4 regions of the Psychrobacillus sp. FSL W7-1457 genome follow, and region 2 is predicted to be linked to each of the others. Evidence: riboswitches for the same ligand, from Rfam matches in the RefSeq annotation. Region 2 holds a riboswitch; each other region holds the start of a gene.
What was found. Region 2 has a riboswitch for S-adenosylmethionine ahead of metK (methionine adenosyltransferase). Riboswitches for the same ligand answer to the same signal wherever they lie in the genome.

Region 1 (7,690 bases), 800 kb from region 2:
GTAAATAGATAAATTATTGGTTGAGGCCTTTCTAAGAAAACGATAAATAAAAAACAGAGCAAATTCTATGCGAATTGCTCTGCTATTCTGGATGATTTTATCTTCATTTTGAACGATTTAACATGACACTTAGAACTTAATATTATTCGGTTCGTGTCATGTTTTTGGCGTAAAAGATTTCATCCATTTCTGTTTTAAGCTTTTTGGTGATAGAGATTTTCTCATCATTGGATAGCTCGTCTTCCTTGTAACCAAAGAGGTAGTTATTCAAATCAAATTGTTTCAGCTTACATTTGGTATGAAAAATATTTTCCTGATAAACATTCACATCAATCATATGGTAATATTCCTGCAAGGCATTCGGAATATAATTTTGAATGGAATTAATATCGTGGTCAATGAATAATTTATGACCCTTCACGTCTCTCGTGAATCCCCTCACTCGGTAATCCATGACCATTACATCGGTTTCGAAGGAATGTATTAGATAGTTTAGAGCTTTTAAGGGAGATATTTCTCCGCAAGTCGAAATGTCTATGTCTGCTCGAAACGTACTAATCCCTTCATCTGGATGATATTCAGGATACGTATGAACGGTAATATGACTTTTGTCTAGATGACCAAGAACGACCTCTGGTATAGGCCCAGGGGATTGCTTAAATGATTCTATCGGTGTTTGATCCACGGGTCCTTCTGACACTAAAATAGTCACACTTGCCCCTTGTGGCTCGTAGTCCTGTTGCGCTATGTTTAAAATATTCGCTTCTATAATTTCGGACACTTTTGTTAATATATTGGTTAGACGCTCAGCGTTATATTGCTCATCAATGTATTCAATATATTTTTCCCTTTCTTCCTTCGTCCTTGTATAACAAATATCATACATATTAAAGCTTAGTGTTTTCGTCAAATTATTAAAACCATGTAACTCGATTCTTTGTTTTGGTGTCAAACTCATAGACATAACCCCACTTCCAATAATTGAAAATCATACTTTTATAGATATGTGTATCAGCAAAATACAATGTCTCTTCCATTTTGTCTTCCCTAATATTTGAATAAATAAAACTAAAATCAATAAAAAACTCCTGAATATTAAAACAGGAGTTTATATGTGTCAATTTCAAAATTCCTGTTTGTATAGAAAAACACGAACAATTAAAAGAGAACAATGAAATTTATCTGATTTTTAATAATAAAGTAGAATTGATTTTCGCTCATATCGCGGACGCTTTCCGTGGAGTGAGCGATAAGCCATCACCCATCGCTTTCGCGCGTGGTTGTAACGTCTTTATCTGTCTCACTCATCCCTACTTACGTCTCCGCCCTCCGCTGCAATCAATATTTATAATGTTCACTTTTAATCTTTAAAATGCTTTTTATGAAATTGACTCGTATATAATTTTTCTATTTACTCCCATTTATAAGGAGTAGCCTGATAAACATAGTAATTCAACCAATTAGAAAATAATAAATGTGTATGTGCCCTCCATGTATTTAATGGCTTATTAGAGGGATTATTATTTGGGAAATAGTATTTGGGCATCTCAATATCTATTCCTTTAGTTATGTCTCTATGATATTCCTCTGCTAATGTGTGCGCATCATACTCTAAATGACCAGTGACCATCACCATTTTATTGTCGTTCGATTTTACAAGAAACACACCTGCTTCCTCCGAAGTGGATAAAATAGTTAGTCGCTCATGCTTTTCTATTTCTTCTTCAGATACAGAAGTGTAACGAGATACGGGAGCATTAAACTCTTCATTAAATCCTCTTATTAAATTCTCCACTTGGTCAGTTAATATATGCCGATACACTCCCGAGCATTTACGAGAAAGTGTGAATTTATCTATACCAAAATGATAATACAGTGCAGCCTGCGCGCCCCAACAAATATGTAAGGTGGAGGTGACATTGGATTTAGACCATTCCATTATTTCCTTCATTTCATTCCAGTAATCGACCTCCTCAAATGGCAACTGTTCTACTGGAGCACCAGTTATAATCATCCCATCAAACTTTTTTTCTCTTATTTGATCAAATGTCGTGTAGAAAGTATCCAAATGGGTTTTGCTGGCATTCTTGGATTCATGCGTCGCTGTATTCATAAAGGTTATATTCACTTGTATAGGGGTATTCCCCAGAAGTCTTAATAGCTGAAGCTCCGTTTTTTCCTTCTCAGGCATTAGATTAAAAATAATAATGTTAAGTGGACGGATGTCCTGCTTGTAAGCACGCTCTTGATCCATGAGAAAAATTTTTTCTTCTTTTAACAGCTTAGCTGCAGGTAATTGTTTCGGAATATTGATAGGCAATGACTTTCCCCTCCCAATGAAATGCGCAAGAGCACCTGTGATTTCGCCTCAAACTAAGTAGGAAAGCGAACAGGAGCAAGGCATTTGTTAAAATAAATACCTCTCTTTCCATGTAAGAAAAGAGAGGCAGGAATTTGCTAACTAGCTCTTATCTTCCAAGATCGTCTTGTTAGGAATTAGCACCTTTCTGTACAACAGAGGTTGCCGAAGTATCACAGGGCCTAATCCCTCCACTTCTCTTGATAAGAATATTAAATTGTTTAAATTATTCGTTAATAAGTTATATTAGCATGCTCTATTACTTATATCAACCCATTTTACAAAGTATTCGGGTCATTCTGCTAAATCTAGCCATTTTTCTAATAATTGCTCCAATTGCTCCTCTACCCGAAGTTTTTCCAAGCTTAATGCCTCATAATTTTCCCAGTCATTCTCTATGCTAATTTGTTTTGTTAGCTCACCTATAACATTTTCGAGCTCACTTATTCGCTTTTCCAAAGGAATTTCCTTTTGTTGTTTGGCAGGTGTTGTTTCTTTTAATGGCTGATCGATTATTTCTTTCCTAATATTTTCTTTCGAGCAAAACTCATTCCATTTTTCCCTTGCCCATTCGTAAGGGCCTTCAAATGTGGTAAGCACGCCATGCTCTAGCCAAGCAGTCCTTGGAAATAGTTTATTTAGAAAATATCTATCGTGAGATACAGCAATAATAGTCCCTGTAAAATCATCTAGCGCTTCCTCTAATACCTCTCGTGAATCAATATCAAGATGATTCGTTGGCTCATCTAATATGAGACAATTTATATCTTGATGCATTAGCTGAGCAAGACGGAGTCGCATTCTTTCTCCTCCGCTTAAATCAGCAATTCTTTTAAAAACATCCGCCCCGTAGAACATAAACTTCGCTAAAATGTGTCGAGCCTCTCCTTCTGCCACATTTACTTCAGCTCTAAAAATATCTATTAAGCGAGCTTTGGGATCTGTTATTTCGAAATGTTGAGAAAGATATCCTTGGCGCACATTACTACCAAATCGAGCTTCACCCGAGTCTATTAACTCTACTCCCCTGAGAATATTCAAAATGGTAGTTTTACCGGTTCCATTCCTACCAACGATTGCAAGACGGTCCTTCCAATGTACATGAAGTTCTGCACTGTTTAATAACATTTTTTCACCAAAGCTTTTGAAAGCCTCTTCCATTATGACAACTTCTTTTCCGCTTCGGGGTGCCGCATCAAAAGATAGACTCATTTTCTTAGGGTCTATTAGAGGTTTACGAACCTTTTCCATCCGCTCTAATGCCCGTTCCATATTCCTCGCTTGACGGTGTAAACTTGCATTTGGAGGAACTGCTTGGTTAGCCCATATCCTTAATCTTTTTATCGCTTCTCTCATTTTCTTTATCTTTTTTTGTTGCTCCTCATACTGTTGAAATTCACGAGTAAGTTTTTCTTCCTTTTCGATTAGAAAAGAAGAATAATTACCATGATATTTCGTAAGCATACCATCCTCAAGATCTGCAACTTTTGTAACTACCTTATCTAAAAAATATCGGTCATGTGAAATAATAACCACTGTACCTGTATAACTAACTAAATACTCCTCTAACCACTCTATTGCAAACAAATCCAAATGATTAGTCGGCTCATCCAACAGTAAAAGGTCTGGTTTGGTTAATAGTAGCTGTCCAAGCATTATTTTCGTTTGCTCTCCACCACTTAAACTTGAAAATGGCTGTTCTACAAAATCACCTAGCTCTAGCCCTTCAACTACTTTATCAATTTCCGAATCAATCGTATATCCGCCCTGTAACGTGAATTTTTCCTGTATGTCTCCATACTGCTTTAGAAGTATTTCCATCGCCTCAGCATTTACCACTGCTAGTTCGTTTTCAAGTATACTCATCTTTTTCTGTAGTAGCATAGTATCCTCGAAAGCATCATATAACAGGTCTTTTCCTTTAACGCTTTCTGAAAAAGTAGGAATTTGGGCTAAATAACCTATTTTCGCCCCCTTTTTAAAAGTGATTATTCCATGATCAGGTTTTTCAATACCTGCTATTAGCTTAAATAGCGTTGTTTTCCCACTCCCATTTCGTCCAACTATTCCTAATTTGTCCCCCACTTTAATATCTAATGACAGATCATCAAATATAAGATTCCCACCAAGCATTTTACTTATTTCCTGTATTTTGCATATCATTATGTTTCGCTTCCTCTCCAAATTATTGCTGGAAGCATTTTTCTGCATACAAAAAGACTGCTCGAATAAGCGAGCAGTCTTCTAATGTGGTTCAGAAAGAATGGCTTATCAGCTGTGAATTTCATGTAATTGTCTAAAAAAGGACAGACTGGTCCCGTTAGTAGCAAATCCATGAGTAATCGCACATGATGTGGATAAAAATTCCAATATAAATCCATGTGCATTCACAGTGTTTTTCATTCTTCCTTCACCTCCGTTCATTAATGTAAGATTATTTTAACATATTCCATTATTTCGTACAATGTGAATTTTTATTTATTCGTAACCTTCTAATCCCTCTAAGCCAGGATCATTCAATTCATTCGTATTTGGCATTCCTTCATCATTCTCTTTATTGACTTCTGCATTTCCTGATTCAGGCCCAATACTTTGTCTATTATTTTCAATGATTTCAGGTGGTGGAACTTCGTTTGATGTACGATTTTCTCCACAGGCAGTTAAAGTTAACACAGTAAGAATAAATATAACTATAATTTTTTTCATGAAATACTCCTTTTGATACTGCAGCTAAAAAATAAACAGCTACATATCCTTTTCATATAGAATGGACTAAAGAACTTATTTTATCCACAAAAAAACCAGCATAAAAATGCTGGTTTTTTGCTAATTATTCTTCAATGTCAAAGTGTATTTCATCTTCGTCATTATATTCTGAGCCATTTTCAAATAATACAGTTGTTCGTAATATAAGCGTTGTCATTTCCTCTGCACCATCTGGAAGCCATCTTTCATCTGGCATGATTTCAAAAGGAATCATTTGCATATCCTTTGAAGCTACTGTGCCTACCAATTCAATAGAATGCTTGGAAACAACTTTGGGAGCTTCTCCATTAATCACTTTAAAGACTTCTAACTTAATATTCTCGATTTGCTCATAGTCGTGAACTCCATCAATATAAATCGTACCTGAAAGATTGATCCCATGTTCAATATAAGGATGATCCACCACAGTATCAATCTTAATGGATTTCACTTCAATACTGGAGTTGAATTTTTTGGCCATTATTCTCATTCCACCTTGTTATTTGTGTACTCATAGTGTTTTTCAACAACTGGTTCAAATTTATTGTACCTCTTTTTAAACATTGTGTAAAAATGGGAAACGATAACTTTTAAAATAGCATAGCCAGGTATACCCAAAATTACTCCGGGAACTCCAAACATCGCACCAGAAGTTATCAATACAAAAATTATTGTAATCGGGTGCACATGTAATGATTTACCCATAATTTGTGGCGATATAAACTTCCCTTCAATTAACTGAACAATTGTCCAGACTACTGCAAGTTTGATAAGCATGAAAGGAGAGGTAACTAAGGCAATAATTGCAGCTGGAGTTATTGCTATAACTGGACCTAAGTATGGTACGACGCTCGTAACCATTGCTATAACACCCAACAATAATGCATAATCCATTCCAATGATGGTAAAACCAATAAAAATCATAATACCTATACACATAGAGACAAGAATTTGACCCTGAATATACGAGCTGATCTGCTTATCGATGCTAGTAAATACCGACTTTATGTCATCTCTCATGCGAGGCGGGAAAATTTTCAGTACATAAGCAGGAAGCTTTTCCCCATCCTTTAAAAGATAGAATAAGATAAAAGGAACAGTAACGATTGCCAGTATAAAGCTAGTTAATATACCGATAACAGATGAAATTCCTGTTGCAATTCCTGTAAAGGTTTCCTGAAAAAAGGCACCTAGCTCCTTCGGTAAATCATACAGAAGATTAGCAACATCGGTTTCTATTTGCAAATAGTACGTGCTTATAAGAGAGTTCGTTCTCAAGAATGAATCTAAGCGGGTTAAGACTTCTATAAAATAACCTGGAAGCTCTTCTGCCAATTTAAAAAATTGAGCTTTTAAGAATGGAAACACTAAGAAAACTAATAAGGTAATAATACCAACCAAAGCTAAAAAGATGAGGAGTATACCAATCACTCGTTTAACTTTAATTTTTTCTAGCATACGCAATATTGGTCTAAGTAAATAATAGATGATGACTGCTAATATGATTGGTAGGATGACATTCCCTAAAAAAACTGTTAATGGGACAAATATGAAGGAAATTTCATCGTAAATCATGATGATTAAGCCAATCATTAAAAGCAGTATAAGCGTAAATATAGTATTACGACCACCTAAAAATTTTATGTATCTAGTTGAGAAAAAAGAAGGTTTTTCAGGTTCCAATTTTACATAACATCCTTTCCTAACTTAATTTTACGAATGAATAAATTTTATCGCAAATTTAAAAGTCCTATTCACCTAAAAAATCTTCTATTGCTTTTCTATTTTTATCTTCGTCAATTACGAGAACTGCTCCTGCGTGACTATAGTTCTTATCATAATAGCTTCCTTCTACAGGAATAGTCAGTTTATCCATTTCTAGCTTTCCACTAACGATAGCATCCAAGACTCGAATAACTTTATCTTTACGTGAATAGTCGGTTTGGATATACCCTTCGGCTGCTCCTATAAATTTCGGGATATTAGAAACATTTTGTATGGAAATTACCTCATCCTTTAATGCTTCCATTACTTTTTGTTGGCGGGCAACCCTTCCAAAATCACCTTCTCCGTCGGCTCGGAATCGTGCATAACCAAGTATTTCCTGTCCATTGAGCTGTTGTTCACCTTTTGTAAGTGAAACTCCAATTTTCTCAGACATATCCTTCTCTACATCCATTGTAATTCCTTCAGGAGCGAGAATATCTACCAATGATTCAAAGCTTCTAAAATCTATTAATGCATAATGATGGATAGGTATATCAAACATATTCTGAAGAGTTGCCTGCAATAATGGCACTCCGTCTAAATAATAGGCTGTATTTAACTTATAGGACTTATAGTTAGGAATAGCAGCATAAATATCTCGCATAAACGAAATGACTTTAACATCATTTTTTTCTTTATCCCAAGAAATGATCATCATTGTATCAGTTCGGGATTTCTCTTTCCCTCCCGCTCCGGAATCTGCTCCAAGGACTAGAATATTTTCTCGTTCACCTTTTGACCAAGCATCCCCTTTAAAGTCAATGTCCTGTTTTACTTTTGTTTCATTAGCTAAATTATAGCCCTCCCGATATTGTAAAA
Region 2 (7,690 bases):
GGCGGTCAAAACTTAAAACGGAGTAGAAAGGTAGCATTCATACTCATTAGCATAACCTCTTTCATGTGGAGTTGTACGTATGATAAAGACGATTGACATTCACATTTTAATTTAAATAGTAAGGATTAAATAGAAGTATTTAATGTCGTGTAATAAACTATTTAAATCAAATGACGCTTTAAATGCAATATATACAGCAATGCCTACAAAAATAGTTATCACTGCACTGGCATCTTTAAGCATCTTTCTATTTTTTTTATAAAGGAGAAATGTTGTTATAGTAACAATTAGTAAGTATGATACCGATATAATAAGTTTTGATAATACCAATTTACTGTCAATTACAGCATTCCTAAATTTTAATAAATCTTCTTTATTGTAAGTACTCTCTTCGATAATCGTTATATCTTCTTTGTATCCTATCTTCCATAAATAATTATTCTGCTCTTTTATTACAGTGTATTCATAACCCAAAACTTTTCCCTCACTAATAACCCCCAAATATTTCAGTGTGTCTTCTTCACCTTGAGAACAAGCAGATAGACCTAAGGTGACGCAAAATAACATTAGCAACAACCATTTTTTCATTTATGATACTCCCATCTTTCGTGAAATTTTAAGAGATTAGTGTACATCCTTGCCCTTATTAAGAGGATCACTTACATTAACGAGTCTTTATGAGTAATTAATGTGTAAACATAAATAACCTTTTATTTAATTTATTGGTATATACTCTGCCTTTTGGTTTCTTCAAACTCTTTTGAAAATATTCTAGTTAAGATATAGTGCTAAGCTTTAAGATCGGAGTCCAAGCATAAGCGATGCAGGAGAGGGGATTTCCTAGGAAATAGTTAGCTGAGTATAGAGGATAATTGGCTTAAACAGCATATATTTCAACAATATCTTTATGAAAACAGTAAAAACGCTCAGAATTTAAGCGTTTTTTTCTTTAAATATTTTATCATTTTATTAAAAAAGGCTAGTACCGGTGTTTAAAAGGATATTCTTATTGGGGATTGGTAGTAAAGCTGAATATAGCGCTAAGAGACATGCTCCATACAATTAGTATAAAAGACGTTGTCATCCAAAATGTATTTTTAGTAGTAGATTCGTCGCTCTTTACTTTTTTTATGATTGTTACTAGGTTAAGACAAAAAATAATAGCTAATATCGGCATTAAAAAAGCTCCAATAATTATTAAGAGTGTCAACTTAGATTAATTTCACCTCCAAATTAATTACAATCTTAAATACATTCTAACATAATTTTCTTTTGTTTATAAAAATTTACAATAAATAACACACATCTAAACGGCACTATGTTTTTCGTTGTTTTCTTTCCAACTACAAACCCATTAGACATTTATAACATTTTTTTATCAAAAAAAGCTCCGCCAATTTTACATTCAGAGTAAAATTGACAGAGCTTTTCGTTTTTAGAAGTAGGCTTTATTGTATTAGCTTCTTAAGTTTAAAGTGTATTAAGCAGTAGGACCGCCTTTTAATGATATCTCTTCAGAGACAGTTCCAAACTTTTTGAAGTTTTCGCGGAAGGATTGAGCTAGCTCAGACGCTTTTTGATCATAAGCAGCTTTATCTTCCCATGCGTTACGAGGGATTAATACCTCAGAAGGAACTCCGTCAATGCTAGTAGGAATATCTAATCCAAATACTGCATCTTTAGTTGTTTCCACATCAGTTAATTTACCTTCGATTGCAGCACGAACCATCGTACGCGTGTAAGAAAGCTTCATGCGGCTTCCTACACCATATTCTCCACCAGTCCAGCCAGTGTTTACTAAGAATACTTGTGCTCCATGCTCATCGATTTTCTTACCAAGCATTTCAGCATACACAGTTGCATGTAATGGTAGGAACGGAGAACCGAAGCATGTTGAGAAAGCAGGCTGTGGAGAAGTAATTCCACGCTCTGTACCAGCAAGCTTAGAAGTGAATCCACTCAAGAAGTGATACATTGCTTGCTCTTTAGTAAGCTTACTGATTGGAGGTAACACTCCAAATGCATCTGCAGTTAAGAAGATGATTGTATTTGGGTGACCAGCAACAGATGGATCAACAATATTATCTATATATTGAATTGGATAAGCTGCACGAGTATTTTCAGTTAAAGAGCTATCAGTATAATCAGCAGTACGAGTAGTAGGGTCTACAACTACGTTTTCTAAAACTGTACCAAATTTGATAGCGTCAAAAATTTGTGGTTCATTTTCTCTTGTTAGGTCGATACATTTTGCGTAACAACCGCCTTCTATATTAAATACGCCATTATCTGACCAGCCATGCTCATCGTCACCAATTAGTTTTCTTCCTGAATCAGCAGATAAGGTAGTTTTTCCAGTACCTGAAAGACCAAAGAACAATGTTACATCGCCTTTTTCTCCAACGTTAGCTGAGCAATGCATTGGTAAAATATTTTGTTCAGGCAATAAATAGTTCATAATAGAGAATATAGACTTTTTCATTTCTCCTGCGTATTCCGTACCACCGATTAAAACGATGCGTTTTTCCATGGATACGATGATGAACGTTTCTGAATTAGTTCCATCAACAGCCGGATTTGCTTTGAAGTTCGGTGCACTAATTACAGTGAAGTCTGCTTTATGAGATAACAATTCTTCTTCAGAAGGACGAATGAATAACTGATGAGCAAAAAGGTTGTGCCAAGCATATTCGTTGATAACTTGAATGCTTAAACGTGAATCCTTGTCTGCTCCAGCGTATCCTTTAAAGACGAATAGTTCATTTTTTTCCTTTAAATAGTTCATAACTTTTGAATATAATGCTTCAAAGTGCGAAGATGAGATAGGTTGGTTTACAGATCCCCAATCGATTTTGTCTTTTGAGATAGGTTCATCAACAATATACTTGTCTTTTGGAGAACGTCCTGTATATTTGCCCGTCTCTGCTTTAACAGCTCCAGTGGAAGTTAGTACTGCTTCTCCTCTTGACGTAGCTTTTTCCACTAATTGTGGTACTGATAATTGCAGGCTAATGTTGTTACCAGCTAACAATTCGTTCAGTTCGCTCACAGTATCGATTGAATTCATATAGTATTACCATCCTTTATTAAAGTTTTTAGCTCTTCACGGAAACATCATAAAGAGGATTTTTCGTTGATATGTGAAATAGTATAACACATTAAACTAAATAGTCTACACTAATTAAAGCTCAAAAAATGATTTTTTTTTGTAATTGTGAATAAATAACAAATTTACCTGTTGACTTATTTTGCTAATATACGTATGATGGTGAATTGAACGGATACTCTTATTCCGAGCGTGTGGAGGGGTTCAGGCCCTATGAAACCCGGCAACCTGTAATTGTACTTAAGTTACAAAGGTGCCAAACCTGATACAAGGTGAAATTCCTTGATTGATAAGAGTGAAAGGTGTTTATGATATTAATCCCTTTCCTCATGTAACTACGTGAGTGAGAGGTTTTTTTATATTACATCGCCCTAAATCCTTGTGTGCCAAGTCCGAAACGGCTTCAAGTTTACTATAGGCTTGACATGGGAATGAGTACCGTATCAATTCCTGAGAGAAATCTCGCAGGACATAGGAGGGAATTTTTTGACACAAAGACGATTATTTACATCGGAATCGGTAACAGAAGGTCATCCAGATAAAATTTGTGACCAAATATCAGATGCTATCTTAGATGCGATTTTAACGGAAGATCCAAACGCTCGTGTAGCTTGTGAAACAACAGTTACTACAGGTTTGGTTTTAGTTGCTGGAGAAATCACAACCTCTACTTATGTAGACATTCCAAAAGTAGTGCGAGCTACTATTCAAGAAATTGGATATACGCGAGCTAAATATGGTTTTGACTCAGAAACGTCAGCAGTTCTTACAGCTATCGATGAGCAATCGGTTGATATCGCTATGGGAGTTGACCAAGCACTAGAAGCTCGAGAAGGTTCGATGTCTGATTCTGATATTGAAGCAATCGGAGCTGGGGACCAAGGTTTAATGTTTGGCTATGCTTGTAATGAAACACCAGAGCTTATGCCACTTCCAATTAGCCTAGCCCACAAACTAGCTCGCCGATTAGCTGAGGTTCGTAAAGATGAAACATTAGATTACTTACGACCAGATGGTAAAACACAAGTAACAGTAGAATATGACGAAAATAACAATCCAGTTCATATCGATACGATTGTTATTTCCACACAGCATCATCCGGAAGTAACGTTAGAACAAATTCAAAGAGATTTAAAAGAGCATGTGATTAAACCAGTAGTTCCTACTAATTTAATAACAGACGAAACAAAGTACTTTATCAACCCGACTGGTCGCTTTGTTATCGGTGGTCCACAAGGGGATGCAGGTTTGACAGGTCGTAAAATTATCGTAGATACTTACGGTGGGTATGCTCGTCATGGAGGAGGAGCTTTCTCTGGTAAGGATCCAACAAAAGTAGACCGTTCTGCAGCTTATGCAGCTCGTTATGTGGCAAAGAATATTGTTGCAGCTGGTCTTGCTGATCGTTGTGAGGTACAGCTTGCTTATGCAATCGGTGTAGCACAGCCTGTATCAATTGCTATTGATACATTTGAAACAGGTAAAGTATCCGAAGCAGATTTGGTAACTTATATCCGTGAGCTATTTGACCTTCGCCCAGCTGGCATTATTAAAATGTTAGACCTTCGTCGCCCAATCTACAAGCAAACTGCTGCTTACGGACATTTTGGACGTACAGATATTGATGCACCATGGGAAAGAACAGACAAAGCAGAGCTATTAAAGCAAAAAGCTGGTCTATAAAAGAGTCTTCTATTACAGAATGCCTCTTATAAAAACAGAAGGTATTAAGAGATTGATCTCTTAATACCTTCTGTTCTTTTTATACTTTTATACAGATGATCTGAAAACTAAGTGTATTTAAAGGAGATTAATAATTGGGTGCGTTTACTCATAATGGATTAATGGGTATAAATTATATAAAATATAAGAATGCTTTAGTTTCTTAAAAAATTTTAAATTGGTTTTACTGATTTATAATATTGTCCTTTTTCAGCATACTCATGAATAATTCGTTGGACATCTTTTTTATCTTCCTCATTTAGTTCTCGTATAACCTTTGCTGGACTTCCAAAAGCAAGCGTATTAGGTGGAATTTTTTTGCCTTGGGGAACCAAGCTTCCTGCTCCAATAAAAGCACCTTCACCTATTTCAGCGCCATCTAATATAATGGAACCCATGCCAATTAATGCACCTTTACGTATTGTGCAGCTATGTAAAGTGACCTGATGGCCGACAGTGACCTCATCTTCAATGATTAGTGGGTTATTGGGACTTTGGTGTAGGCAACTTAAATCTTGAATGCTTACTCTACTTCCGATCACAGTAGGGGCAACGTCCCCTCTAATTACCGTATTAAACCAAATTGTAGTCTCTGGTCCGATTGTAACATCCCCTGTAATTGTGACATAATCAGCAATATAAACTGATTCATCAATCGAAGGTTTCTTATCTTTGTAAGGATAAATCAAAATAGACACACTCCTTTATTTTATTAGAATATAATTAATCCTATCAAACAAATGGGAAGAAGGAAATAAATAGTACGTGGAGAGTGTTTTAGAAATGAGGTATGTTGAACATGTGGAAATGGGAATCAGATGAAAAAGCAAAAGCAGTAGTAATAATTGTTCATAGTGCCTATGAACATCACAGACGCTATGCTTGGTTAATCGAAAAATTGAGAAGCTCTAATTGCCATATAGTAATGGGAGATCTACCAGGACATGGGGAGTTGGTGAGAGCAAAAACCATTCATGATGAATCTTTTGATCTTTACAAAGAATACATAAAACAAGCAGTACAGGTGGCAGTTTCCTATGATCTTCCTATATTCATAATTGGACATGGTCTTGGGGCAACCCTGGTGATGAAAATGTTACATAAAATAGAGGTCCAGTATGCAGGTGTTATCTTGACATCTCCATGGCTACAGTTAAACAAGCTTCCATCTAAATGGACGAAGACTTTAGCTAAAATCTCCGTGCAGCAAAAGATAAACCATGATATTCAGCTCAAGGAACTCACTAGAAACTACGGCGCTTATCAAAATCTAGTTGATGATCCTTATTATCGAACAATAATTTCACATGGCTGGTATAAAGAGCTGGAAAATGAGATGAAAACGGTAAGTCAATATCATGAATCTATTCCTAATGTTCCTTTGCTATTGATGACAGGGGAAAGAGATAAAATTACGGATACAACTGCAGCTAAAGTATGGCTGAAAAAACAAGAGTTATCGGATTATCAATTTAAGGAATGGAAGAATTGCTTTCATGACTTGTATCTAGAGCCAGAAAGAGAAGAAATATTTACTTATTCTCATTCCTTCATTAATAATGTATTAAGATCCATTGGTTATATCGTGTAATAATTAACTAACCACTAGAAACTGAAGTTCTAATAGAAATGCTTTAAACGAAACGAAGGACATGTATAATTTGAATTACAATTCCTCAAAATATACAAACGAATAATCCATCATTTGAAAAAAATATTATAAACATTAATATGAGGCTAGGACAAAGCCACCTTAGAAATAAAAGGCTATGTTAAAGGTAAAGTTTGATTTTAAATAGACTTAAAAAATGAGCAAGGATATTTTTCTCCTGGCTCATTTTACTTTGGAAAGCACCCGTTAGTCAATCTTCTTCTGGTTAACTTCTAGTATCTTCTTTAAAGTAAAATGAATATTTTGAAGGCTTATTAAAATAAATCCAAGCATAATAAATGTTACTATTTCTCCTGTAAACATCGAGATTATTGCAATTATTAGAGCATATACCCCATATAGATAACCTTTCATTTTTATATCACCTCACCATAAACATTTCCATTATTTTAACACTTTCTATTAAACTAACCTTCGCCTTTAGTTTAAGTGTAACATTTCACAATGCATATCTGAGATCAACTTAACGTTTTGGACATAAAAATAGACCATCCAAAATGGAGGGCACTGAAAAACTAACGAGTTTTAAAATCTAATTGGTTTTTCAACCAAAAACAAGGCACTTTCTGTTCAATTCGAACGGAAAGTGCCTTATTTCATTGTCTATTTCTTACTCTTTTTCATTTAGTAGTTTCATGATCCGTTTCAGGTTGACAGCGAATATCGTTGTGGCACCTTGTATTTCCATGCCAAATAAACCCGCTGATTTTGCCGTTTTATAGCCGTGCGGATTTTTAATCTCACTATTTTTCGCCTCAATTTTATAGCGTTTTTTGGCTAGTTCTTTGAAGGCCTCAGTTTCTTGGAAGGCCTCTTGTTCTTCATGTTCATTTGATTTCAATGAGATGCTATACGTTTTACTTTTCGCACCTTCTGTATAGCAGCCTTCACGCATTGGACAAACTTTACATTTTTCGATGTCAAAATAAAAGGTGATTTTTTGATTTTGATTTTCATTTTTCTTTCCAGTCCGTGCTTTTCGAATCGCCATGTGCCCGACTGGGCACACAAACATACCGGCATCTTTATTAAAATCAAATGCAATTTTTCTTTGACCGTTACCATTTGTGATAACGGGATTTAATTTTGAAATTAATTGAAGTTCTTCCGATTTGGCGTATTGTAAATTATCTTTGCCTGAATAAGCCGTGTCTCCAATGATCGTCTCGATGTCCATCCCTGTCCCTTTA
Region 3 (7,690 bases), 880 kb from region 2:
ACGGTTTTACTGGTGATAAGCCCTTTTTCCAACGCAATTTCAACCGTCTTTCCAATGAGTAAATCTAATAGATTCATGTCTTGGAGACGAAGGCGGCGAAATTTTGTAAGAGAACTGGAATCAATGACCTCTTCTTCTGGTGACATATCTAGAAAATATTTAAACGACATATCGAATTTTGAACGCTCTACGAGATCGGCATCTGATAGGTCATGTATGGCTTTCAACAGTAAATATTTGAACATACGAATAGGTGGAATCGCATTTCTACCATTATCCAAACAATATTTTGATTTTAATTCGTCTAAGATAAATGAAAAATCGACGAGCTCGTTGATTTGGCGAAGCATATTATCTTTTGGGATAACTAAATCATACAAAGCTATATAAGGGCTCAAATTTAGTGTTTCTTGTTTGGAAATCATGGCTGCGTCACCTCTAGTTAGTTTTACTCATTATACTATGATAAGAGGATGTAAGATAAAGAAAAAGCGATTGCGTGAACAGAAATCTGTTCACGCAATCGCTTTAGTAATTTCATTGACTTTTTCAGTGCCCTCGTAATTTATTGGGTCGTCTTAATTTCTTTAATTTGAATTTATTTATATTGGAGTTTACCTTTTATAAGCCTTCTCTTTGTCCAAATAAGCGTAAATAATAAGAACAATTCAAATGCATTCGTGACCGCACCGCTCTCTACATTGATAGGAACCGCACTACCTATTGTCATAACGATTGCACCTATAAAAAATACTGCCCATTTTGTTTTCTTCCAAAGAATAGCACTAGTTACGATTAATACAAGTGTTACTAGAAGAATCATAATTGGTGGCCCTGAAGCTTCTTCTGTAGAGACATATCTAAGAACCCCATATTCCTCCTCAGCCTTTAATGTAAGCTGAGACGCTTCCAACCATATTTCAATACCTATTAAAATCAATGTATAAATAATAGCTGATATCGTAAGCCATTTTTTCTGAGCCCATGCTATTCCACTTTCCTTCAATGTACCAACCGCAAATAAGACAAGTAATGGAGTTAAAAATGCATGCGTCCAAAATCGTAAGAGATTCAAGGTTTCCAGCAAATCACCTTCACCGATCCATCTCCCAATACCAATTATTCCATTATCATAGATGAGTGCCAAAATAATAAGATACACAAAGCTTGTCCACTTGAAAACATCTTTTTTCTTTATTCCTATTAATCCCCAAATAAACAGCCCTATATATGCCGCTGTAAAAAATAAGTACAAAATAGTATCCATTGATTTCCCCTCCTTTATTATTTCTTTCCCATAAAAGAGGGGTTATAATCTTAAATTTAATAGTTGTTTTCCAACGAGCATCCTCTGTTCCATTTCGAAAAGTATATCGTATGTAAAAGCAAGCTAGAAAACAAGATCATAAGGATATTTCAAGGAACTGAAATGCAATAAAAAGCTGAGAACTCCACCTATAGCTCATCATTGTATTTCTGCCTATTAACGATTATATTTTTAATTTATCTGTAGTTTAATCAGTGTCGTCATTTTTGAATTGAATATATTTTTGCGTTAATAATCCCGCATGAAATACATTTAATAACATTAAAATGTAGAACACAACCGGTCCAAAGAAAAAACTATTACCATCATTAAATTGTATAAAAGAAAAGGAAGCAATAATAAAGAGAGTGGCAGTTATTGTGGAAAGTATTAATTGACCCTTTGCAGATTTTATCATTTTGTCCCTCCTTAAAGATTACAAATCATTCAACTCTACCTCAAAAAAACAATGACCTATATCGTGTCATTTAAAGTCTCTACATTGATAAACTCTTTAATATTTTAACATAAATATCCAGTTACAACATGGGTAACCGACCTTTGCAGAAAGTCACTATTTTCCTTTAATCAATAATAAAAACACAGGAAAAATATCCTGTGTTAACTGTTATATTTATTATTTCGCAAAAGTAGCAGGCATGACAACAGCGATTACTTCCCCTTTAGCACAAAGGACGTCTCCAGCAAACACCTCAGAAGTCACCTTCCACTTTTTCGGATGTATTTCTTCCACCGTACCGATAGCCTTTAGTTCAACTTTTTGTGGTGTTGGTTTCAGAAAATCCACATGCAGTGAACCCGTCACAAATCGTGGAGGTGCCTCACCACTGCCAGGCTCAAATCCATTTTTTCGGTGAAGAGCAAGTGATGCTGAGCCGGTCCCGTGACAATCTACCAAAGCCCCTATTAATCCACCATACACAAAGCCAGGAATTGCAGTATGCTCTTCTCTAGGTTGATAAATTGTTTCTGTTTGATCTCCATTCCAATATGTCTTTAAATGATACCCCTCTTCATTTAAACGACCACATCCATAACACCAAGCAAAATCATCCGGATATTCATCCTGTATAGCAATTTTGTGTTCTGTCATTATTTCTCCCCCTTTAACAAACCATACAAAAAAGCAAACTATCAGTCAACTTAAATTAAGAGTTTTCAAATAAATATTATTATTTATATAATGATTCTCTCCTATCTTGAAAAACCGGAATTCTACCTCTTACTTCTTCTACAAGATTTAAATCAATATCTACTAGACCGGTAGTTTCCTCCTCATTACCTAACCATACTATTTCTCCCCAAGGGGCAATCACCATCGAGTTACCATTAAATTCATTGTTCGGGTCTTTTCCTACTCGATTTACTGCCACTATATAGCATTGATTTTCGATTGCTCTTGCCTGCAGAAGAATTTTCCAATGATCAATCCGGGCTGCTGGCCACTGTGCAGGAACAAATATTACCTTGGCTCCTAGTAAAGAGTGAGCCCGAAACCATTCAGGAAAGCGAAGATCATAGCATATAACACCTGCCATCTTTATATTCTCGATTTCGAATAAGTTTTTCTTGTTTCCTGCTTTTAAATACAAATGTTCATCCATTAGCTTAAATAAGTGGGCCTTATCATACTCTGTTATGATATCTCCAGAATCATTTACAATATACATCGTATTATAAAAATGAGAATCCTTTTTTGTAGAGACAGAGCCACCGATAATGTGAATATGTAATTCCTTCGCTAGCTTGGCTAATAATTTCTTTGTGTCATTCCCCTCTTTATCAGCTATTTCTTCTAATCTAGTCAAATCATATCCCGTGTTCCACATTTCCGGTAAAATGATTAGTTTAGCTTCTTGCTTTGCAGCCTCTCTAATCTTCTTTTCAACGTTTTCAAAATTTTCTTTAGGATTACCAAATGCTATATCTAACTGAACACAAGCAATTTTCATACCGACACCACCTCTAGACATAATACTAAAAAGGTTATAAGATTTGACTAATATATGCAACTATTTAGAAAAAGAGGTATTGCCCATGGAATTTTCTGATCGTATAAAAAATCTCCCTCCCCAGTTTTTTGCAACACTAGTACAAAAAGTCTCGAAAGCTGTGGCAGAAGGAAGAGATGTGATAAATCTTGGACAAGGTAATCCCGACCAGCCCACACCGGATCATATTGTAAAAGCATTATCAAGTGCTGCTAAAAACCCTCAATCTCATAAATATTCTCCATTCAGAGGAATAAATGAGTTGAAGCAAGCAGCAGTAGATTTTTATTCGCGCGAATACAACGTAAATTTGGATCCTGATACAGAAGTCGCTATTTTATTTGGAACTAAAATTGGTTTGGTTGAACTACCTTTAGCTTTGATGAATGATAACGAGTTAATGCTTCTTCCAGACCCTGGTTATCCAGATTACTTATCAGGTATTGGGCTAGCCAATGTACAATTTGAAACAATGCCCCTGTTAGAGGAAAATAGTTTTCTTCCAGATTACGAGCAGCTTTCTACAGAACAAAAAGAAGCTGCAAAACTGATGTATTTGAATTATCCAAATAACCCAACTGGAGCTTCTGCCACTTCAGAATTTTTTCAAGAAACGGTAGATTTAGCGAAGGAAAATGGTATAGCCGTTGTACATGACTTTGCGTATGGAGGTATTGGGTTTGATGGAAAGAAACCAGTTAGCTTTTTAGAAGCAAAAGGCGCAAAGGAAATCGGCATTGAAATGTATACACTCTCTAAAACCTATAATATGGCTGGATGGCGTGTGGGTTTTGCAGTCGGTAATTCTAAAATCATTGAATCTATTAATATTATACAAGATCATCTTTTTGTCAGTCTCTTTCCTGCGGTTCAGACTGCAGCAGCCGAAGCATTAAATGGCTCTCAAGAATGTGTGGATGAATTAGTAGCACTTTATGAAAAAAGAAGAAACATTTTCATAGAGGCATGTAGAAAAATTGGTTGGAACGTAAAAGCTCCAGAAGGCTCTTTCTTCGCTTGGCTTCCAGTTCCAAATGGCTATACTAGCGAGGAATTTGCAGACCTTCTTTTAGAAAAAGCTGATGTTGCAGTCGCTGCTGGAAACGGCTTCGGTAAGCATGGAGAAGGTTATGTACGGGTGGGGCTATTAGTTGATGAGGATCGACTCGTCGAAGCCGTAGAAAGAATAGAAAAGCTACAGCTTTTTTAATAGTTGCTGAAACACTGATTCAGTCTTCTTGCTAAATATTGCTTATGCATAATTATTTATATAATTCTCTATTTGAAGTTTTCTAAACAATTATAAAAATATAAAAATATCTATTGACTTCAATAGAGCAGTGTAGTAAATTTTTTCTATAGTAAAAACGAAAAACTTAATAGATTATTATCTCTTATCAAGAGTAGCTGAGGGACTGGCCCGTTGAAGCTCGGCAACCATCTATACTAAAAAAGTATAGAAAGGTGCTAAATCCTGCAAAACATTTTTGTTTTGGAAGATAAGAGAGGACCATACATATTTGTGTGCCTCTCTTTCTTTTGAAAGAGAGGCTTTTATATTTATTCGTTTTTATTAATACATATTCAGGAGGAATTACGATGAAAAAATTAAGCTTAGTATTATCAGGTGTTTTATTAACAGGGTTACTCTCGGCTTGTGGTGATGATGCTACTTCAGGACCATTAGATGAAAATAAATTAGTTATTGGCGTTACGTCAGGTCCACATGAACAAGTTACTGAGGTTGTTGCGGAAGTTGCAGCACGCGACGGACTAGAAATTGAGATAAAGGCTTTTTCAGATTTCGTACTTCCAAACACAGCACTTGCTGAAGGAAGCTTAGACGCAAACAGTTATCAAACTCTACCTTTTCTTGACTCATTCAACGAAAATAATGATACAGAGCTAGTACCAGTCGCTGAGACTATTTTACTTCCAATGGGCGTTTATTCTGAAAAGTATTCATCCTTCGAAGAATTGCCAGATGGGGCTACCTTTGGACTACCAAATGATCCAACACAAGGTGCACGAGCTTTAGACATATTAGAAGTGAACGGTTTTATCAAAGTGAAAGAAGGTAAAAAAGGAAATGCTTCTATTCATGACATTGAAGAAAATCCTAAAAACCTTGAATTTATTGAATTAGAGGCTGCTCAAATAGTAAAACAGCTTAGTGAGGTCGATGCAGCAGCAATCAATTCCAATTATGCTTTGGAAGCTGGTATTAACCCTGGAGAAGAATCTATTTTGTTAGAGTCAGCAGATTCACCATACGTTAACCATATTGTTGTTCGTAAGGAAAATGAAAATGACCCTGTCATTCAAAAATTCATTAAAGCATACCATTCAGACGAAGTTAGAGAATTTATTGAAGAAGAATTCCAAGGTTCTGCACTACCAGGATGGTAAAAGTAAAAAGTAGTTAGAAAAGCGTAGGAGTCTATGTCTGCACCGACAGGCAAATGGGAAAATGCGAGGAGGCAGATCCACAGCCACCGCAGTATTTTCCCATTTGACCCCGAGGGGCAAGACGCCGAAGCTAGACAACTAGAAAAGCGTAATCGCCTATGTCTGCCGGCGTTTCTTTAGAAAGGAAGATCATTCATGATAGTTTTAGAAAATATTACAAAAGAATTCAACAGTAAAAGTAGTACGGTTAAGGCTGTTAATAACGTAAGCATACACGTAAAAAAAGGTGAAATTCATGGTGTTATAGGATATAGCGGTGCAGGGAAAAGTACGCTCATTCGCTGTGTAAATCTATTAGAGAAACCAACATCCGGAAAAGTATACATAAACGGCAATAACATTACCCCCCTTCCCCCGGCGAAGCTACGTATGGTACGAAATAAAATAGGAATGATCTTTCAAGGATTTAACCTTCTAAAAACAGCAACTGTTTATGATAATATTGCCATTCCATTAAAGCTACTCGGCTATAACAAAGCAGAAGTAAAAAGTAGAGTAGAAAAGTACTTAGAAATAGTTGGTTTATCTGATAAGTATAAAAGCTATCCAAACCAGCTTTCAGGAGGGCAAAAACAACGCGTCGCAATAGCTAGAGCCCTTGCACAGGAACCCGAAGTACTATTAAGCGATGAAGCAACAAGTGCATTGGATCCTGAAACTACTGATTCCATACTAGATTTGTTATTAAAAATAAATAAAGAGCTGGGTATCACTATTCTACTAATCACCCATGAGATGAATGTCATTCAAAAAATATGTGATCATGTGTATGTAATGGAAAAAGGAGAAGTTGTAGAAGCAAACACGGCGATTAACCTTTTTACAAAGCCAAAGCATCCAACTACAAAGAAGTTTTTAAGCACAATCAGTCAACGAAATCTATCCCCGTCTCTAATTTCTCAGCTCCATGTAACAGGTGCTGTTACACGTTTAACATTCGTTGGAGAGAGCACTGGCAAGCCCTTATTAGCAGAGGTTAGTCAAAGATTTGAAGTCCAGCCTAATATATTAACCGCCAATATCATTGAGTTGAAAAATGGGATTGTGGGTAATATTGTCATCCATTTAGTCGGAGACCCGGACCAAGTTCAGTCTGCAATCCAATTTCTAAACGAACGCGGCGTTGAAACGGAAAACTTGGAGGTGCAATCATGAGTAGAATAGAACAATTTACAAACCAATGGTTGCCACTAATTGGAGAAGCCATCATAGAAACATTTCAAATGGTCGGGATCTCTTTATTGATTTCCATCTTGATAGGTATTCCCTTAGGCATCCTAATCGTTCTAACGAGACCTGGTCAAGCGCTACAAAATGCAGTAGTTTACCAGTTAAGTAACCTTCTAATTAATATTATTCGTTCTATCCCGTTTATCATTTTATTATTCTTTATCCTACCTTTTACAAAATTACTAGTAGGTACAACAATAGGTGTTAAAGGTGTGATCGTTCCACTAGTCATTTACACTGCTCCGTACATTGCTCGATTAATGGAATCTGCGCTTCTAGAGGTACAAAATGGAGTCCTAGAAGCATACACAGCTATGGGAATAAAAACCCGTTTTATTATATGGCATGTGCTGCTCCGCGAGGCTCGTCCATCCATCATATTAGGTTTAACGATTGCAACTGTAGGATTAATAGGAGCAACTGCGATGGCAGGTATGGTTGGTGCTGGTGGTCTAGGAGACTTGGCCTATCGATTTGGGCATTTACGCTACGAAGAGGACGTTATGTATGCCACAGTAGTTGTCTTAATTATTTTGGTACAAGGAATTCAGTCTATCGGTAATAGATTAGCTGCAAGATTAAAAAAGGATTAGTCTACCAAAATGTAGATGGTTTGAATATCCCTAATTTTATGTAAGAGGTGTAGATTATGTCCAATGCTAAAAACAATGAC
Region 4 (7,690 bases), 1.6 Mb from region 2:
ACCGGCAACGCCGTTATTAATGATAGAAGCAGTAACGTCAGGTAACACTCGTGGTGTTTGCTGTGCAACCATTGGGATGATGTCTAGGTTCAATGGGTTCTCTACAATGCCACTTGGGTCTCCAAATAGGCCGAAGCTATCTGAAAGAGTGATTAAATCTGCAGACTCTAACAAACGAAGTGCACGAGCCTGGTTAGATGGATCATCTGGAATTGCAATTTTATCGCCTTTTTTAATTTCGCTAATGTCTTTGATTTTTTCGGAATAAACGCCAAGTGGTGCAAACATCGTTGAACCGATCGGAACAAGGTCATTACCACTTTCCTTTACATATTGGGATAGGAAAGAAATATGTTGGAAGGCATTTAAATCGATATCTCCCTGTGCTAAAGCATTATTGGGTAAAGTGTAGTCTGCAAACTCGATTAACTCGATTTCAATTCCTTCTTTTGCTGCTTTTTCCTTTAAAACTGGCCACTGGGCACCATCTGATCCATTCACTCCAATTTTCACTTTAACCGTATCTTTGTCTGAAGCAGCGGAAGAGTCGTTACAAGCTGCTAAGACTACTGCTGCTAGAAGAGCAATTATTAATAAACTAATTTTTTTCATATCTATTCTCCTTATCGTCTGATGAATTTTTTAGATAATGCATTTCCTAACCACTGGGCAAGCTGTACTAAAACGATGAGTATAACAACGGTTACGAGCATAACACTTCCCTCAAATCGCTGATATCCATAGGTCATTGCTACATGGCCTAGTCCGCCTCCGCCGACTGTCCCTGCTACAGCAGAAAAGTCTATTAAGCTAACAGTTATAAAAGTTAAGCCGAGAATAAGAGGTCCAAGAGCTTCAGGTATTAAAACGGTAAATATAATTCGTAAAGGACTTGCACCCATCGCTTGTGCTGCTTCTATCACCCCGGGATCAATGCTAACTAAGTTATTTTCCACAACTCGAGCTATAGAAAAGCTGGCGACAATCGTCATTGGGAAAATGGCGGCTGCAGTTCCAATAGTTGTTCCCATTACAAATCTAGTGAGCTGAGAGATGGCCACTAAAAAGATGATAAATGGGATTGGTCGAATAATATTGATTAATATGTTCAACACTTGAAAAACAATTTTGTTTTCTAAAATGTTTCTTTCTCGTGTTACGAATAATAGAAGACCTATCGTTATTCCTAAAATAGAACCAAATACTAAAGTGGCAATAACCATAATAATGGTTTCCCCAGTAGCTTCTACAATCCTTGGCCAGAAAGTACTCCAATCAACTTTCATGCTTTGCCACCTCCTGAATGTCAACGATTGTCTCTAGCTCATTAATGGCACTTTGTATTGCCACCGTGTCGCCTTCAAAAGACACGATTAAATCTCCAAAAAGCCTTTCCTGTAACTCTCGTATAGAACCATAAACAATATTGAAATGAATGCGATGCTTCTGAGTTATTTGAGATAAAATGGCTTTATTTGTTACGTCGCCCTTGAAGATTACTCGATAAAAGCCGTTGCCTCCTCGAGAACGCCAATCCTCTAAAATTTGTGGAGAAGGTAGATCCTGTTGTACAGATCGTATAAAGCGCTGAGAGGTAAGATGCTGTGGATCAGTAAATACATCGAATACGTCTCCTGATTCAATAACCTCTCCATTTTCCATTACAGCTACTCGATCGCAAATGGACTGAATGACGTGCATTTCATGTGTGATTAACAAAATGGTAATTCCAAATTCCTTATTCACCTTTTTAAGTAAGCGAAGAATTTCTGCAGTAGTTTCGGGATCCAATGCAGAAGTTGCTTCATCGCAAATGAGAATATCAGGTGATGTTGCAAGAGCTCGAGCAATGCCAACGCGCTGTTTCTGTCCTCCAGATAATTGACTAGGGTAATCCTTTTCCTTATCAGAAAGTCCGACAAAGCTAAGTAGTTCAGTCACTCTTTTTGTAATTTCATTTTTACTCAAGCCCGCTAGCTTTAGAGGGTAAGCTATATTTCCGCCAACTGTTCGAGAGTGGAACAAGTTAAAGTTTTGAAAAATCATTCCAATATTTCTTCGTCTTGCTCGTAACTGTTTGGAAGTCAATGATTTAACATCGATATTCTGAATAAATACAGAGCCTGCAGAAGGACGTTCCAGCATATTAACTAGTCGGAGCAGCGTACTCTTTCCCGCACCACTAAATCCTATGATGCCAAATATCTCACCTTCTTTTATTTTTAGAGAAACATCTTTTACTGCATGCACCTCCCGCTTGCCAAGACGAAAGGTCTTGGAAACATTTTTAAACTCGATCATTCAAATTACCTCCTCATACATCATTGGTTCGTTACAGACAAAAGATAGTCATCTACCTTTCTATCACGAGAAAAAGAGAGCTTCCTTGTTCTTATCTAAAAACGATAAGAAAAAGAAAGCTCTCCAGAATTTACGAAAAAGCCAACTTTTCTCATCTTTCAAGCATTGCGCTTGCAGGAGTTGGCACAGTATTCAAAGATTTGAACCTGTTGCCGAAACGTCATAGGGCCTGATCCCTCGGTTTCTCTAGATAAGAAAGTGATGTGCTATTTAATTGTTGTAAGAATTGTTTTAAACTTTAAACAATAAAAACATAACAGTCAAGAGGTTTTCAAAATTAGGGTAATTTGAACTACTTAATTGATTAATTAAATATAAATTTTTGAAGGGTTCGAAAAAATAATAAATAATATAGTTTTATACGCTAGGAGGAAGCATTCATGGATGAGCTATAACTTATCCGTCATCGCTTCCCCTCGATCAATAATTCGTAAAAGAGTTTTTAATAAAGGCTATGTTAAAGAGTAGGGTTGATTTATGATGCAAAGAAATCTATAAATCAGAAAGTAGAATTGATTTCCGCCCCAGCCGGACGCTTTCCTCGGGGTGAGCGATAAGCCATCACCCATCGCTTACGCGCGTGGTTGTGATGTCTTATCTGTCTCACTCATCCCGTAGGAGTCGCCGTCTGGCGCTCCAATCAATAAATGGGAATGGCTTTCCTTTATCGATAAAGCGCGAATAAGTTTACTCGCATAATCAAAGCTAAAAAACTGTCACCAACCCCAAATTCATCATCTTTTTATGTTCTTACTAGCCATTTGAAAGTTCCTTTGTTTATGTTTACAGTCACTATAAAAAAGAATTGTGAGTCAAAATCAACCAATAACTTCAACAAAGCTTATTTAAATTACAAATTTATTAAAGTCACGGACAATTAAGAGAGAATTATTAAAAATATAAAGTTTTGTACTCTACGAGGAGGCATTCGTCGGTGAACGATAAGCTATCAGACGTCGCTGCCACTCTATCATAATTCGTAAAATGCATGTTTAATAAAATGAATTTTTTGAAGAAATTAACCCCTTTATATAAAGAGGCTATAAACTGCTAAAAAACCAACTGTTCCAAGGACTACTACCATCACATTTTGAAATAAAAAGGCGAGAGTAAAAGCAATGATTGCACCTATAAAACCAAATAAAATATCGCCTTCTTGTATGTATAAAACTGCTGGAAATATTAATGCCCCTAAAACAGCAAAAGGGATATTACGTAATATACCTGAAATAACAGGTGGCAGTTCCTTGCCTTCTAAAAATGTTAAAGGAAATGCTCGAGGAATGTAAGTAACAACTGCCATACCAAAAAGCATCCACCAATACCAACTACCCAATTTATAACACTCCTTTTGGCAAGCTTTTTTGTTTTCTTGCATAGATGATTTCAACTAGAATAGAAGAAGCAAGTGTTGCGACTAATATAGCCCATCCAGTAGAAAGTAAGCTAGTCCAGTAAAAAAAAGCATTAATCACAGCAGAAATGAGGGCTAGCATGACTACTTTTCGGTTATCCTTCATAGACGGGACTAGTAATCCTATGAACATGGCATATAAAGCTATAGCCATCGCTGCTTTTAAAAAAGCAGGGAGGTTTGCACCAATCGCATGACCAATTGCAGTGAAGACAACCCAGCTACTATAGGCAATAATCACGACACCAAATGCAAACGGGGTGGAAATTTTCTCGCCTTTTTTAGTAGCAAGAACCGAAAAGGCTTCGTCCGTTATCCCAAATGCATAAATTCCTTTTATCCATCGTTTCTCGCTTTGCATCTTTTCATTGAGTGATGCCGTCATAAGAAAGTGACGGATATTTACTACAAAAGTATTTAATACAATTAATATAGGGTCTACCCCTTTTGTAATAAGCGTTAAGGACATATATTGGGCTGCTCCAGCGTAGACAAATATGCTCATGGCGGTTGCCTCCAGAAGAGACAATCCTGAGGTTTTTGCTAATAGGCCAAAGGTGAGAGCTACGGGAAAATAACCAATAGCGATACTTAGTCCATCCCGCATCCCGCTAGCGAAAGATCTATTCACAAAATATTCACATCCTTTTTACATAATGAAAAAATTATACTATAAGAATATAGTTTTATGTATACAATAAAAGGGGAAAGTATAAATATACATAGGCGGAGGAGAGAGACATGCCAGATTGGTTATCGTTTGAGACACTTACTGATTTAACAAAAGAATATCGGACACTTGGCCCGATTATCGGCATTTTTCTGCCCTTTCTGGAAGCCTTTCTGCCATTTTTACCATTAGTGGTTTTTATCGTTGCTAATGTAGCTGCTTATGGTTTATTGTTTGGATTTTTATTATCATGGGTTGGTTCCTTTGTTGGAGCTTATACTGTATTTTTAGTTATTCGTAAATATGGACGGGCCAGAGTTTTAGGTTTTATAACTAGGCATGAAAGAATACAAAAATTAATATTATGGGTAGAGAGGAATGGTTTTGGACCACTATTCCTATTGATCTGTTTCCCTTTTACTCCATCTGCTCTGGTTAATATCGTAGCAGGGTTATCGAATATAAAAAAACATACGTATTTATGGACTGTAGCCTCAGGAAAGCTCATTATGATTTTTGTCGTTAGCTTTATCGGCTCAGATCTTAAAGCGCTTGTTACACAACCGGTTCGAACTGCAATTGTTATCCTAATTATTGCTATCTTATGGTTTATTGGAAAGCGTGTGGAAAAAAGAATTGAAAAGAGAGTAGAAGAAGACATAAGTGGGGTCAATATAAAAAGAAAGAGAAAAAGAGGAGAGACATTTGAGTAAATTTAAGCAGGAGACAATGGAATGGGTCATTGCCATAACTATCGCTATAGCTATTGTAGTCGTAGTTAGAATGTTTCTTGTAACAAATTATGAAGTTAGTGGTAAGTCGATGATGCCAACCCTTGCGGATAAGGATAGGGTATTAATTAGTAAAATCTCTCCAATCAACCGTATGGACGTCATCATTTTTAACAATGGAGAGGAAGACTTTGTAAAGCGTGTCATTGGGTTGCCGGGAGACACAATCCGGTATGAAAATGATGAGCTATTTGTGAACGAAAAACAGATAAAGGAGCCATTTCTAGAAAGTAATCTTGCTTATAAAAATCCAGATGAACATTTTACCGAAGACTTTAATTTACTTGAATTAACTGGCAGTAATACGGTACCGAAAGGCAAGCTTTTTGTACTTGGAGATAATCGAATTGCCAGTCTAGACAGTCGGTATTTTCATTTTATAGATAAAGATGAAGTTATTGGAGAGGTTAAATTCAAATACCTTCCATTGGCAGATGCCACCTTCAATTTTACGTCCGAATAATTTCCCTCACTTGACTATGTTTTGTACAATAGAGAGTAGGAGATTATTCGTTTTTTTTATGGAAAGGAGCTTGTTTAGCTTGTCATTACGAATTATTAGTGGTCGGTCTGGATCCGGTAAGACAAAGTTTATACAACAAGAAATTGTTCAATCAGTAGATGCGGCTCCATTCGGAGATCCGATTTTTTATATAGTACCTGACCAAATGTCATTTTCCAGTGAATATGACATGGCCGCTGATTCAGGGGTAACTGGAATTATTCGCGCCCAAGTGAGTACATTTAAACGGCTTGCTTGGCGTGTTCTTCAAGAAACAGGTGGTATAGCTAAAGAAGAAATTAGTGGCTTTGGCTATCGTATGCTTATTCGTAGCTTATTAGAGGACAACAAGGACGAATTTACTTTGTTTAAGCGTGCATCTACTAAACGGGGGTTCACTGACCAAATAGAAGTGCTATTGAAGGAATTTAGTCGTTATTGTGTGGACTCCTCTTCGATGAGCAATGCCTTTAGCAGCTTAAAGGCTGTCGATGCCCCTCAAACATTATTAGATAAATCCTCGGATATTATGATGATGCTTGATTTAATCGAACAAAGGCTAGGGACAAGCTATGTAGACGGAGAAGGGTATTTAACAATACTCGCAAATAATATTAAGGACTCCTATCTATTGGAAACCTCAGAAATTTATATTGATGGGTTCACCTCCTTTACTGCTCGAGAGCTAGAAATTATTCAAGCATTGATGAAAAAGGTGAAGAGACTATCTATTGCACTGCCGATGGAGAGTCTTTCAGATGCCTATGATGAGCAATCTCTTTTCTTCCAGCCTGCTAATACAGCTGCTAGATTAATTGAAATGGCTCAGACTGAACACGTTCAGGTAGAGGAAACGATGCATTTTAAAGATCAAAGACGGTTCGTAGCAGAAGAGCTTGCTCATATTGAAGCTAATTTCGATCAAATACCAGCTTCTCAAATTATGTCTAACGGAGCACTAAGGCTAACGGAGGCAATGAATAGACGCGCCGAGATTCATGCGGTTGCTAGACAAATTAGAGATTTAGCTCATTTTAAAAATGTCCGCTATAACGAAATGGCAATATTACACCGGGATACTGAAAGTTATGAAGGGCTAATAGAGACAACCTTTCCCCAATATGAAATCCCATTTTTCATAAGTAAAAAGAAATCTATGCTTCACCATCCTCTGATCGAGCTCAGCAGAACAGTTTTAGAAATTATTCAATCTGATTGGAAATATGAGCCGATGTTCCGAGCGATTAAAACGGATCTTTTCTTCCCGATCGATGCACCTAAAACGATGTGGAGAGAGCGAGCAGATCGTTTAGAGAATTTCGTACTGTCCTTTGGTATATACGGGGATAGATGGTTTGATAGTCGAAGATGGGTGTACAAAAAGTATAGAGGCCTAGAATTCTATTCAAAGGTACAAACGGATGAAGAGCTTAGTATTCAGGCTGATATTCATGCTGCGAGAGATATTCTTATCCAGCCGATAAAGAATCTGGCAGATGCCCTGGAGGAATGTAATACAGGAAAAGATATAGCTATTGCGCTCTATACCTTTATGGAATCATTACAGGTGTACGAAAAACTGCAAAATCTTAAAGAAGTGGAGGAGGAAAGCGGACAGCTGTTGCTGGCTACAGAGCATGACCAAGCATGGAATGAATGGGTCGATGTGCTAGACCAATTTGTTCTAATGTTCGGAGAGAAGGAAATGTCTCTCGAAGAGACTATGAAAATCCTTGACGAGGGCTATGACCAGTTAGAGTTTTCTCGCATTCCTCCATCGATTGATCAGGTGATTGTTGGAAACGTGGATACTGCGCGTCTGACAAATATAAAAGCGGTTTTTGTAGTTGGAGTGAACGATGGTGTGTTTCCAAAAAGAATCGATCACGAGGGCTTGCTGTCGGATACGGAGCGTGAGTGGTTCGCACAAGTAGGCTTCGAGCTAGCACCGA

Region 1: it holds a riboswitch for S-adenosylmethionine, as region 2 does, so the genes downstream of both, metA (homoserine O-succinyltransferase) here and metK (methionine adenosyltransferase) in region 2, are expected to answer to the same signal.
Region 3: it holds a riboswitch for S-adenosylmethionine, as region 2 does, so the genes downstream of both, NSQ95_RS08565 (MetQ/NlpA family ABC transporter substrate-binding protein) here and metK (methionine adenosyltransferase) in region 2, are expected to answer to the same signal.
Region 4: it holds a riboswitch for S-adenosylmethionine, as region 2 does, so the genes downstream of both, NSQ95_RS05030 (ATP-binding cassette domain-containing protein) here and metK (methionine adenosyltransferase) in region 2, are expected to answer to the same signal.

What each region holds. Positions count from the first base shown of each region.
Region 1 covers NZ_CP151993.1:1,872,761-1,880,450, reverse strand. The annotation lists gene speD (adenosylmethionine decarboxylase) at 143-958, opposite strand; gene metA (homoserine O-succinyltransferase) at 1,412-2,320, opposite strand; SAM riboswitch class I at 2,466-2,569, opposite strand; gene abc-f (ABC-F type ribosomal protection protein) at 2,654-4,522, opposite strand; gene NSQ95_RS08990 (RAxF-45 family protein) at 4,631-4,762, opposite strand; gene NSQ95_RS08985 (hypothetical protein) at 4,838-5,065, opposite strand; gene NSQ95_RS08980 (sporulation protein) at 5,190-5,585, opposite strand; gene NSQ95_RS08975 (AI-2E family transporter) at 5,591-6,787, opposite strand; gene NSQ95_RS08970 (LCP family protein) at 6,855-7,690, opposite strand, start outside.
Region 2 covers NZ_CP151993.1:2,676,188-2,683,877, reverse strand. The annotation lists gene NSQ95_RS13030 (hypothetical protein) at 112-588, opposite strand; gene pckA (phosphoenolpyruvate carboxykinase (ATP)) at 1,481-3,067, opposite strand; SAM riboswitch class I at 3,285-3,402, shown strand; gene metK (methionine adenosyltransferase) at 3,593-4,789, shown strand; gene NSQ95_RS13015 (gamma carbonic anhydrase family protein) at 5,002-5,517, opposite strand; gene NSQ95_RS13010 (alpha/beta hydrolase) at 5,628-6,419, shown strand; gene NSQ95_RS13005 (hypothetical protein) at 6,687-6,854, opposite strand; gene NSQ95_RS13000 (IS1182 family transposase) at 7,111-7,690, opposite strand, start outside.
Region 3 covers NZ_CP151993.1:1,794,242-1,801,931, reverse strand. The annotation lists gene NSQ95_RS08595 (IS1182 family transposase) at 1-425, opposite strand, end outside; gene NSQ95_RS08590 (hypothetical protein) at 599-1,267, opposite strand; gene NSQ95_RS08585 (hypothetical protein) at 1,515-1,724, opposite strand; gene NSQ95_RS08580 (PaaI family thioesterase) at 1,944-2,420, opposite strand; gene NSQ95_RS08575 (carbon-nitrogen family hydrolase) at 2,500-3,279, opposite strand; gene NSQ95_RS08570 (pyridoxal phosphate-dependent aminotransferase) at 3,365-4,528, shown strand; SAM riboswitch class I at 4,710-4,824, shown strand; gene NSQ95_RS08565 (MetQ/NlpA family ABC transporter substrate-binding protein) at 4,918-5,727, shown strand; gene NSQ95_RS08560 (ATP-binding cassette domain-containing protein) at 5,923-6,942, shown strand; gene NSQ95_RS08555 (methionine ABC transporter permease) at 6,939-7,610, shown strand; gene NSQ95_RS08550 (alpha-hydroxy-acid oxidizing protein) at 7,667-7,690, shown strand, end outside.
Region 4 covers NZ_CP151993.1:1,080,119-1,087,808, forward strand. The annotation lists gene NSQ95_RS05020 (MetQ/NlpA family ABC transporter substrate-binding protein) at 1-612, opposite strand, end outside; gene NSQ95_RS05025 (methionine ABC transporter permease) at 624-1,286, opposite strand; gene NSQ95_RS05030 (ATP-binding cassette domain-containing protein) at 1,276-2,301, opposite strand; SAM riboswitch class I at 2,450-2,558, opposite strand; gene NSQ95_RS05035 (AzlD domain-containing protein) at 3,389-3,697, opposite strand; gene NSQ95_RS05040 (AzlC family ABC transporter permease) at 3,699-4,382, opposite strand; gene NSQ95_RS05045 (TVP38/TMEM64 family protein) at 4,517-5,158, shown strand; gene lepB (signal peptidase I) at 5,151-5,699, shown strand; gene addB (helicase-exonuclease AddAB subunit AddB) at 5,779-7,690, shown strand, end outside.